DNA from 2 places in the Alteromonas sp. McT4-15 genome. Region 2 is predicted to be linked to the other one. Evidence: predicted binding sites of a transcription regulator. Region 2 holds the regulator's gene; the other holds the start of a gene.
The links. Region 2 encodes FNR, which switches genes on or off when oxygen is low (the NO sensors DNR and NnrR bind a similar motif). Its sites were predicted from a motif close to TTGATCTAGATCAA; they were not measured.

Region 1 (4,465 bases), on a different contig from region 2:
GGGTGCGGGAAGACAAAATTCGCCGCAAAAGCGGAAATGAAGGTATTTATGGTGTAGTAGAAAAGCCTGATTTTGCGATTATCTTGCCAATAGAAAATGATGTTGTGTATATGGTTGAACAGTATCGTTATACCATTGGTGAGCGTCAACTTGAGTTCCCCCAAGGCGCATGGGAGGCAAATCCTGATGCCGACCCCGCAGAGCTTGCTGCTGGGGAACTTAAGGAAGAAACCGGCCTTTCGGCGACACAAATGATTTACGTGGGTTTCCAGTATCTGGCCTATGGTTTTTGCAATCAGGGATATCATATCTATGTTGCTAAAGGGCTGAGTCAGGGCGAGCAGAAGCTTGACGTCGAGGAAGAAGATTTACGTATCGTCCCCCTGGCACTAAATGAGTTACGAGAAAAAATCCTCACTGGCGAAATCAAAGATGCCAGTACGTGTAATGCCTTCGGACTTGCCACGCTAAAAGGACTTATCTGAACAGCCTGTTACAATTTCCGCACTTTGATTTTTTTGCGAAGCAGGTTAGCATGGCAAAAAATTCAGGATTTAAGTAATGGAATGTAAAGGACAATTCTTAATCACGCGTTGGGAAGAAGAGACACTTTCAGAAAAATGTGAAGGAGTTAAAACTTCACATGCTTCCATTAGTCAGGCCTACTCTGGTGATATGGCAGGCGAGGCAGACATCGAATTTCTTATGAGTTATCAGTCTCCAGCAGAAGCTAGGTTTACTGGCTTCGAATCGTTTGTCGGTGTGATAAATGGTTTACGTGGAACGGTGACTTTAGTGCACAGTGGTAAATTTACAGGTGGCGTTGCAAGCAGCGAATTTAATGCAATAGCATCCTCGGCTACCGGAGAGCTAGCGGGGAAAGAAATTCACGGGCACTTTCAATCGTCTGAAGCGGGTAAAGCCAATTACACGATTTTTATAGACTAGGGCGTATTAACCTTTGCGTTTTACGCTAATGCTTAGCAAGAAACTTTCTAAGAAAAGAATCCCCAAATAAAAAAACGGCGCCATACGGCGCCGCTAAAAAGTTGGGAAACAAACCAAGAATTTTTACGTATTAGTTCTCAAGTAAGCGAGAGCCAATTTCGATTTGACGAGGTTTCTTGGCTTCAGGTATGACTCGCTCCATATCGATATGTAAAAGGCCATTTTCCATGTCTGCTGCAAGCACTTTTACGTGATCGCCCAGTTGGAATTTGCGTTCAAAATTACGCTCAGAAATACCTTTGTGTAAGAACTTACGCTCTTTATTTTCTTTCTCTTCCGCTTTTTTGGTACCAGTTATAGTAAGCGTGTTTTCTTCAACTTGAATAGAAACGTCATCTTTACTAAAGCCAGCGATTGCCATAGTCACCCGATACTTGTCATCGCCTAACAGTTCGATGTTGTACGGCGGATAAGTACTTTGTTTCTCAGCGCGAGATGCTGCATCAATAAGTGACGCTAGGTGGTCTGAACCAATAAAAGAACGGTAAAGTGGAGATAGATCGATAGTACGCATAGTCATATCCTCAAAATTAAGCAATATGTTTAAATTAATGTGCCCCGACTTCGCGGCGGCGGTGTTGTCGACCTGACCTTTCAGCGCCGACAAATTATATATAGGATTGGTTGATTTCTTTTCAATGCTTAAAAAGCAAAAAAAATCTAAATTTTTTTATGGTATTGAATTTCATCGCCTTTTTACTTCGACTTTATTTCGGCCACTTTCTTTTGCAGCATAAAGTGCTTTGTCAGCATTGTTAACTGTGTGCTCAAATGAAAGTGCGTTGTCTAGAGTAGCAACACCAAAACTGGCAGTAATTCGAAGTCGCTCACGGCTATCTTTACGCGTTTGCAAAAAAGTCAAAGACCTTTGCAAAAACAAGCGTATGCGATAATTTTTATAGAATATTTAGCATAACGTTAACCAACGCTGCTGATTATAAATGCTACAATTTGATCTGACTCGATATCTCAACAATTTTACTAAAAAAGCCAAATGAAAAAAGAAGTTATTGTATTAAATTGCGGCAGCTCATCGGTGAAGTTTGCCATTATAGATGCTGATACTGGTGTAGCAGGGTTATCTGGTATTGCGGAAAGTCTAGGCAACAGTGACGCGAGTTTGTCATACAAGCTTAATGGTGAAAAATCAAAACAGCGCCTAGGTGAAAAAGCGGGCCACACAGAAGCACTTAATGCTATTCAAGAGATCATTGCAAAAACCGGTGTGAAGCCTATTGCAATTGGACATCGCGTGGTTCACGGTGGTGAAAAATTCAAACAAGCAGCCTTGGTGAATGAAGACGTTCTTTCGGCCATTGAAGCCTATGCCAGTATGGCGCCACTGCACAATATGGCCAACCTAAAAGGCATAGTCACAGCCCAAATGGCTTATCCAGACTTGCCGCATGTTGCAGGATTTGACACGTCTTTTTTTCAAAGTATGCCGCAAAAAGCGTTTATTTATGCACTACCAATTGAATTGTATAAAGAACATGGCATTAGGCGCTATGGATTCCATGGCACCAGCCACAAATTTATTCTAGATAGCACTGCTGGTTTGCTCAATAAGCCTGTCTCACAAACCAGTATCATCAGCGCTCACTTGGGCAACGGATGCAGTGTATCTGCTATTGAGCAGGGTGAAGCGGTTGATACTAGTCTTGGGTTTACGCCGCTTGAAGGGCTAGTTATGGGCACGCGTTGTGGCGACCTCGACCCTTCATTACCGGGTACGTTACAGAAAAAGCTTGGCAAAACGGCTGACGAAATTAATGACCTACTCAACAAGCAGTCTGGATTGCTTGGCATTTCAGCGCTTAGCAATGATTGCAGAACGTTGGAAGATGAGGCGCTTAAAGGCCATGAAGGTGCGCAGCTAGCAATTGAGATTTTTTGTTATCGCCTTGCTAAATATATCTCTGGCTATATGGTCAGTGTTCCAAGTTTAGACGCCATTGTGTTTACGGGTGGCATCGGTGAAAACTCATCACTTATTCGCGAAACCACTATGGGCTATTTTAAACATTTTGGTATCACAGTTGATGAACAAAAGAACCTTGAGGCGCGATTTGGAAAAGGGGGAGAAATCTCCACGTCTTCATCTACTACATCAGTTTTTGTAGTGCCCACTAACGAAGAGTGGGTTATTGCCGCCGAAGCGGCTGAGTTCGCTTAACTTTTATCAAGAGAAACTGCCGTTATATACTAACGGCACGCACAGGAGTCGCTATGTCTCGCCGAATTATGTTGATCCCAGTAGGAACCAGTGTCGGTCTTACTACTGTCAGCATGGGTCTTGTTCGTGCTATCGAAGAGCAAGGTATTAAACTAAACTTTTTTAAACCTGTTGCGCAGCCAAGAAAAGGCGACAATGGGGAAGAGCGTTCCACTGCTATTATCGCGCACCACGCTAGCGTATCGCCGATTACTCCCTTCTCGCTAGACTATGTAGAGCGCATGATCAGTAACGATAATACTGACGAATTACTTGAAGAAATTATTGAACGCTTTGAAGATAACTCTGAGCAAGAAGCTGTCACTGTTATAGAAGGGTTGGTTACTACACGACATCACCCCTATGCTGAGCGCCTGAATTTGGAAATAAGCCGCGCGCTTGACGCTGATATTGTCTTTGTTGCAGTGCCGGGTAACGACTCGGTAACCGATCTTAATCATCGTCTTGAAATTGTAGTCGACACTTATGGCGGCCACAAAAGTCAAAAAGTGGTGGGATGTATTTTCAACAAGGTTAATGCGCCGTTTGATGAACATGGGCGACTTAGAGCCGACATTGGTGCTATAGAGGCGCCTGAGCATGATGAATCACGCACACAGGCACTTCGCGAACTTCCCATTTTTAAGAAAGGGTTGAGTTTACTAGGCACGATTGACTGGAGTGCAGATCTTGTTTCGCCTCGTGCAACTGATGTTGCAAAGCACTTAAATGCCACACTGTTAAATGAAGGTGACTTGGCTATTCGTCGCTTGAGTAGTGTGACCTTTTGTGCCCGTGAAATTCACAATATGACGCACACTCTAAAGCCTGGCGCATTACTTGTGATGTCTGGTGATCGCGGCGATGTGTTTGTTTCGTGTTGTTTAGCGGCGCTAAATGGTACTAAGCTAGGTGCGCTGCTTTTAACAGGCGGCTACGAGCCTGATGAAAACATTATGGCACTGTGCAGCCAGGCGATGGAGACCGGCTTGCCGGTAATGTTGGTGAACACTAATACCTGGCAAACCGCACAAAATCTTCATGCGTTTAATCAAGAAGTCCCTGTTGATGATAGTCAGCGCATTGAAAAAGTGATGGTACATACGGCTGAAAGTTTAGATGCAAAATGGGTTACCTCGCTGACGCAAAAAATATCGCGTCAGAAGAAACTATCGCCCTCAGCGTTCCGCTTTTATCTCACTAATCGTGCAAGACAGGTTAATAAGCGTATTGTGCTGCCAG
Region 2 (4,465 bases):
CATTTGTAGAAGTCGACACTGCGCTTGTTCCAATAAACGCAAACGTGTATCTCACTGTTAACGGGAAGCTTTTAGGGGCATTTGAGGTCAGTGATACGTTACGAAAAGACACCAAAACCACCCTTAATGCCCTTGGGAAGCATAACTCACTTATTGTGCTTAGCGGTGATACCCAACACAATGTAGATACCCTATCACAGCACCTTCCCATACAGCTTGCAAAAGGTGGTCTTACTCCTGAAGATAAGTTTCACGAAGTACAGGCAATGCAAGCCAGCGGAAAAAAAGTGATGATGATGGGGGATGGTATTAATGATGCACCGGTCTTAGCTAGCGCCGATGTGGCTATAGCGGTGGGTAATGCAACGGATGTAGCGAAAACCGCCGCCGATGTTATCTTACTTGGCGATCAGTTACTTTCTGTTCCAGAGTTAATTACCACCGCCAAGCAAGTAAAACAAAAAATTAGGCAAAATATTGGCTGGTCTGTAGGTTACAACATTCTGATTCTACCATTTGCTGTATCTGGTTTGCTTTCGCCTTGGATGGCTGTGGTAGGCATGTCACTAAGTTCTATTATTGTGGTGACAAACTCAACCCGACTATTGAGTAAGTAGCATGAGCATTATTTACGTCCTTATACCCATCGCCATCATTATCGTGGCCGTCGCTATCGTTATTTTCTTTTGGGCTGTAAAGTCCAATCAGTTTGAAGACCTCGATCGTCAAGGCTACAGTATTTTGTTTGATGATGATCTGTCGCCAGAGGAAAAACAACTTGCAGAACAACGTAAGAAACTGCAAGAAAAAGAAGAATTAACTCACTTATCTAAACACACGAACACAGCGAAAACATCAGTCAATCAACCTGAAAACGAGACTCATGGAAGGCATTAATTACTTTTCTGCCTTTCTTATTGGCCTCGCAGGCGGCGTTCACTGTGTAGGAATGTGTGGGGGTATTGTAACCGCACTACGAATGGTTACCCCCAAAGGCATTTCCCCCTTCCCCTATACACTGACTTATAATATTGGGCGCATTGTGAGTTATACCATCGCAGGCGGTATAACTGGTTTTTTTGGAAAAATTGCCGCTGATTATATTCCCCTCGCGAATTATGCACTTTCACTGATTAGCGGCATCATGCTACTGCTATTGGCATGCTATCTCGGGCAGTGGTATACCGGCTTAACCAAACTAGAACGGTTGGGCAACGGAATATTTAAAAAAATACAGCCTTACTCTAAACGTTTTTTACCATTTAGGACGCCGCTGAGCGCCTTTCCCTACGGCTTTATTTGGGGATGGTTACCGTGCGGGTTAGTGTATTCGACATTAACATGGTCATTGGCTTCTGGCAGTGCCTTGCAAGGTAGCGCAATTATGTTCTTCTTTGGGTTAGGCACATTGCCTACACTGATTGCGACAAGCTTGGGTAGCCAATGGTTGATCTCAGGATTTAAAAACATATTGGTTAGACAAGGGATCGCGAGCATAATGGCTATATATGCTGTTTATCTGATTTATCGCGCAATCGCCTAAATCTTGCGGTATCATAACAAAGTAAACCCTGTAATTTGTGAGTTAGTATTTATGAGCAAAGGAAGCCAATTCTCTATACATTGTCAAAACTGCAGTTTCAGTCATTTATGTCTACCAGTGGCATTGAATAAGACAGAAATTGAGTCTCTTGATGACATTATTGAGCGTAAAAAACCACTCCATAAGGGCGATACGCTTATCCAAACTGGCGATACCTTTCGTTCACTCTTTGCTGTTCGCACAGGCTCATTTAAGTCTTTTGTTACAAACAAAGAAGGTGAAGAGCAGATAACAGGTTTTCACTTTCCTGGCGATATCATAGGCTTTGATGCACTACGTGAAAATCAGCATCAAAGCTACACGCAGGCTCTTGAAACTGCAATGGTGTGCGAACTTCCCTACGAAACGTTAGATGAAATGTCAGTACAATTTCCAAAACTTCGTCACCAGATTATGAGCTTCATGAGTGCGGAAATTAAGCAAGATCACGATATGATTATGCTGTTAAATAAACGCACAGCCCAAGAACGTCTCTTATATTTCATCTCGCATTTGTCTCAACGTTTTGAAGAACGTGGTTTTTCACACAGAGAGTTTCACTTAACGATGACACGTAATGAAATAGGTAACTATTTAGGTTTGACTATCGAAACGATAAGTCGCCTGTTAAGTCGCTTCCAAAAAGACGGTATTATCAAGGTAGATGGCAAGCTTATTACTATTTTAGATTTTGATCGACTTAGTACAAAACTAGAAGCGCTTAACGGTCCCAGCGTTGTGTGTAACGGTTAGGAACCCTAATCAACAACTGATAACAAGATTAAGATTGGCGCTTTGAAAGCGCCTTTTTTATTTATTGATCTAAAACAACTAACGTTTTTAGTATTGTCGTTTACACTTACCTTAAGCGTCCAACTTATTTATAAAACTAAATACTAAGCTTTTGTTTATAAGGGGTAGTTATGATTGAGTACAAACGCATCCTTGCTGTTGTTGATGCCGAGCGAGACAACCAACCTGCCTTAAGCAGGGCCTACGAATTAGCGTCAAAATTGGGCGCTTCAGTAACAGCCATGATGGTGGTATACGATCTCTCTTATGACATGACCACTATGCTTAGCCCTGATGAAAGAGAGTCAATGCGCGACGCCGTCACTAACGAACACGCCAAATGGCTATCAGGAGAGCTTCACAAGCAAGGCTATGGAGAAACTGATATTGTTGTTGAGTGGAATAATCGCGCCTATGAATCAATTATTCATTATGCCTTGGACAATCAAATCGATTTAGTGGTTAAAGCAACTAAGAAACATGATGACTTGGCATCCGTTATATTTACGCCCACAGACTGGCACCTGATGCGTAAATGCCCTCGTCCAGTATTATTGGTAAAAGAGCACGATTGGCCAGAAGGTGGCGAAATTATTGCTGCTGTAAACGTAGGTACTGAAGACGACGAACATGCTGCGCTCAATGATAAAATTACCGTTATTGCCAACGACTATGCGTCGCTTTTAAAAGGGAATGTCAATCTTGTTAACAGCTACCCTTCTACACCGCTAAATATTGCTATTGAAGTCCCTGAGTTCGACCCTGACACTTATCATGATGCGGTTAAGCAACACCACCAGAATGAAATGCGCGCCCATGCACTTAAATATGGTGTACCTGATAATAAATGCGTAGTTAAAGAAGGATTGCCAGAAAAGGTTATCCCCATGGTTGCAAAAGACATTGACGCAGAACTCGTTATCATCGGCACAGTTGGCAGAGTTGGCATTTCAGCCGCTTTGATTGGTAATACTGCAGAACATGTTATCGATGAACTGAACTGCGATGTGTTGGCACTCAAGCCCGACGGTTTTGTATCACCGTTGGCAAACTAAGTGCTGTGCAAAGTAGGATGTCATTATTTTGAACGAACAAGAACTCTGAACGAACAATAGCGAATAAATTAACGTGCGCAGGCATGGTTTCGAAAAGGTGCTTTATTGTATAATGTGCTTTTTATTACAAACCAAGCTAGTTAATTATGAGTCTAGGCACAAATGGTGCTGATGCGGCGCCTCTAAATGCGACGCAAAGTAAGCAAAAGTACAACTTCAACAAACTTCAAAAACGCCTTCGCCGAAATGTGGGTAAAGCCATTGGCGATTTTGGAATGATTGAAAATAATGACAAGGTAATGGTGTGCCTATCAGGCGGTAAAGACAGTTACACCATGCTCGACATTCTTTTATTCTTAAAGAAGATTGCGCCTATTCACTTTGATATTGTTGCCGTAAACCTAGACCAGAAACAGCCCGGTTTCCCGGAGCATATTTTGCCTGAGTATCTAGATAGCATTGGTGTCGATTACAAAATCGTCGAAGAAGACACCTATTCAATTGTTAAAGATAAAATTCCTGAAGGTAAAACAACCTGCTCACTTTGCTCTCGTTTGCGTCGCGGTATTTTGTATCGCACTGCGAAAGAATTAGGAGCAACTAAAATTGCACTTGGCCATCACCGTGATGACATGCTAGAAACCTTCTTTTTAAATATGTTTCATGGCGGTAAACTAAAATCGATGCCACCAAAGCTTGTTAGCGACAACGGTGAACACATTGTTATTCGCCCACTAGCCTATTGCACTGAAAAAGATATCGAAAAATATTCTCAGGCAGCAGAGTTTCCTATCATTCCGTGTAACCTATGCGGTTCACAAGAGAACCTACAGCGCCAGAATATTAAAGCCATGTTGCAAGATTGGAATCGTCGCTTTCCAGGTCGTATCGAATCTATGTTCAGGGCGCTACAAAACGTGGCACCTTCACACTTGGTAGACAGCAATTTATACGATTTTAAATCAATTACTACGCAAGATGGCCCGGTAGAAGATGGCGATATCGGTTTTGATCAACCCTCTTTTAATACAAGTGC

Region 1: LHL20_RS10435 (acetate kinase) is a predicted target of FNR. The motif match lies at 1,960-1,973, and genes of this name have one in related genera.

What each region holds. Positions count from the first base shown of each region.
Region 1 covers NZ_JAJALG010000011.1:82,945-87,409, forward strand. The annotation lists gene LHL20_RS10415 (NUDIX domain-containing protein) at 1-485, shown strand, start outside; gene LHL20_RS10420 (DUF3224 domain-containing protein) at 562-948, shown strand; gene LHL20_RS10425 (Hsp20 family protein) at 1,079-1,522, opposite strand; gene LHL20_RS10430 (diguanylate cyclase) at 1,694-1,888, opposite strand; gene LHL20_RS10435 (acetate kinase) at 2,003-3,184, shown strand; gene pta (phosphate acetyltransferase) at 3,238-4,465, shown strand, end outside.
Region 2 covers NZ_JAJALG010000044.1:14,770-19,234, forward strand. The annotation lists gene LHL20_RS19035 (heavy metal translocating P-type ATPase) at 1-617, shown strand, start outside; gene ccoS (cbb3-type cytochrome oxidase assembly protein CcoS) at 619-897, shown strand; gene LHL20_RS19045 (sulfite exporter TauE/SafE family protein) at 884-1,543, shown strand; gene fnr (fumarate/nitrate reduction transcriptional regulator Fnr) at 1,595-2,335, shown strand; gene uspE (universal stress protein UspE) at 2,506-3,429, shown strand; gene ttcA (tRNA 2-thiocytidine(32) synthetase TtcA) at 3,576-4,465, shown strand, end outside.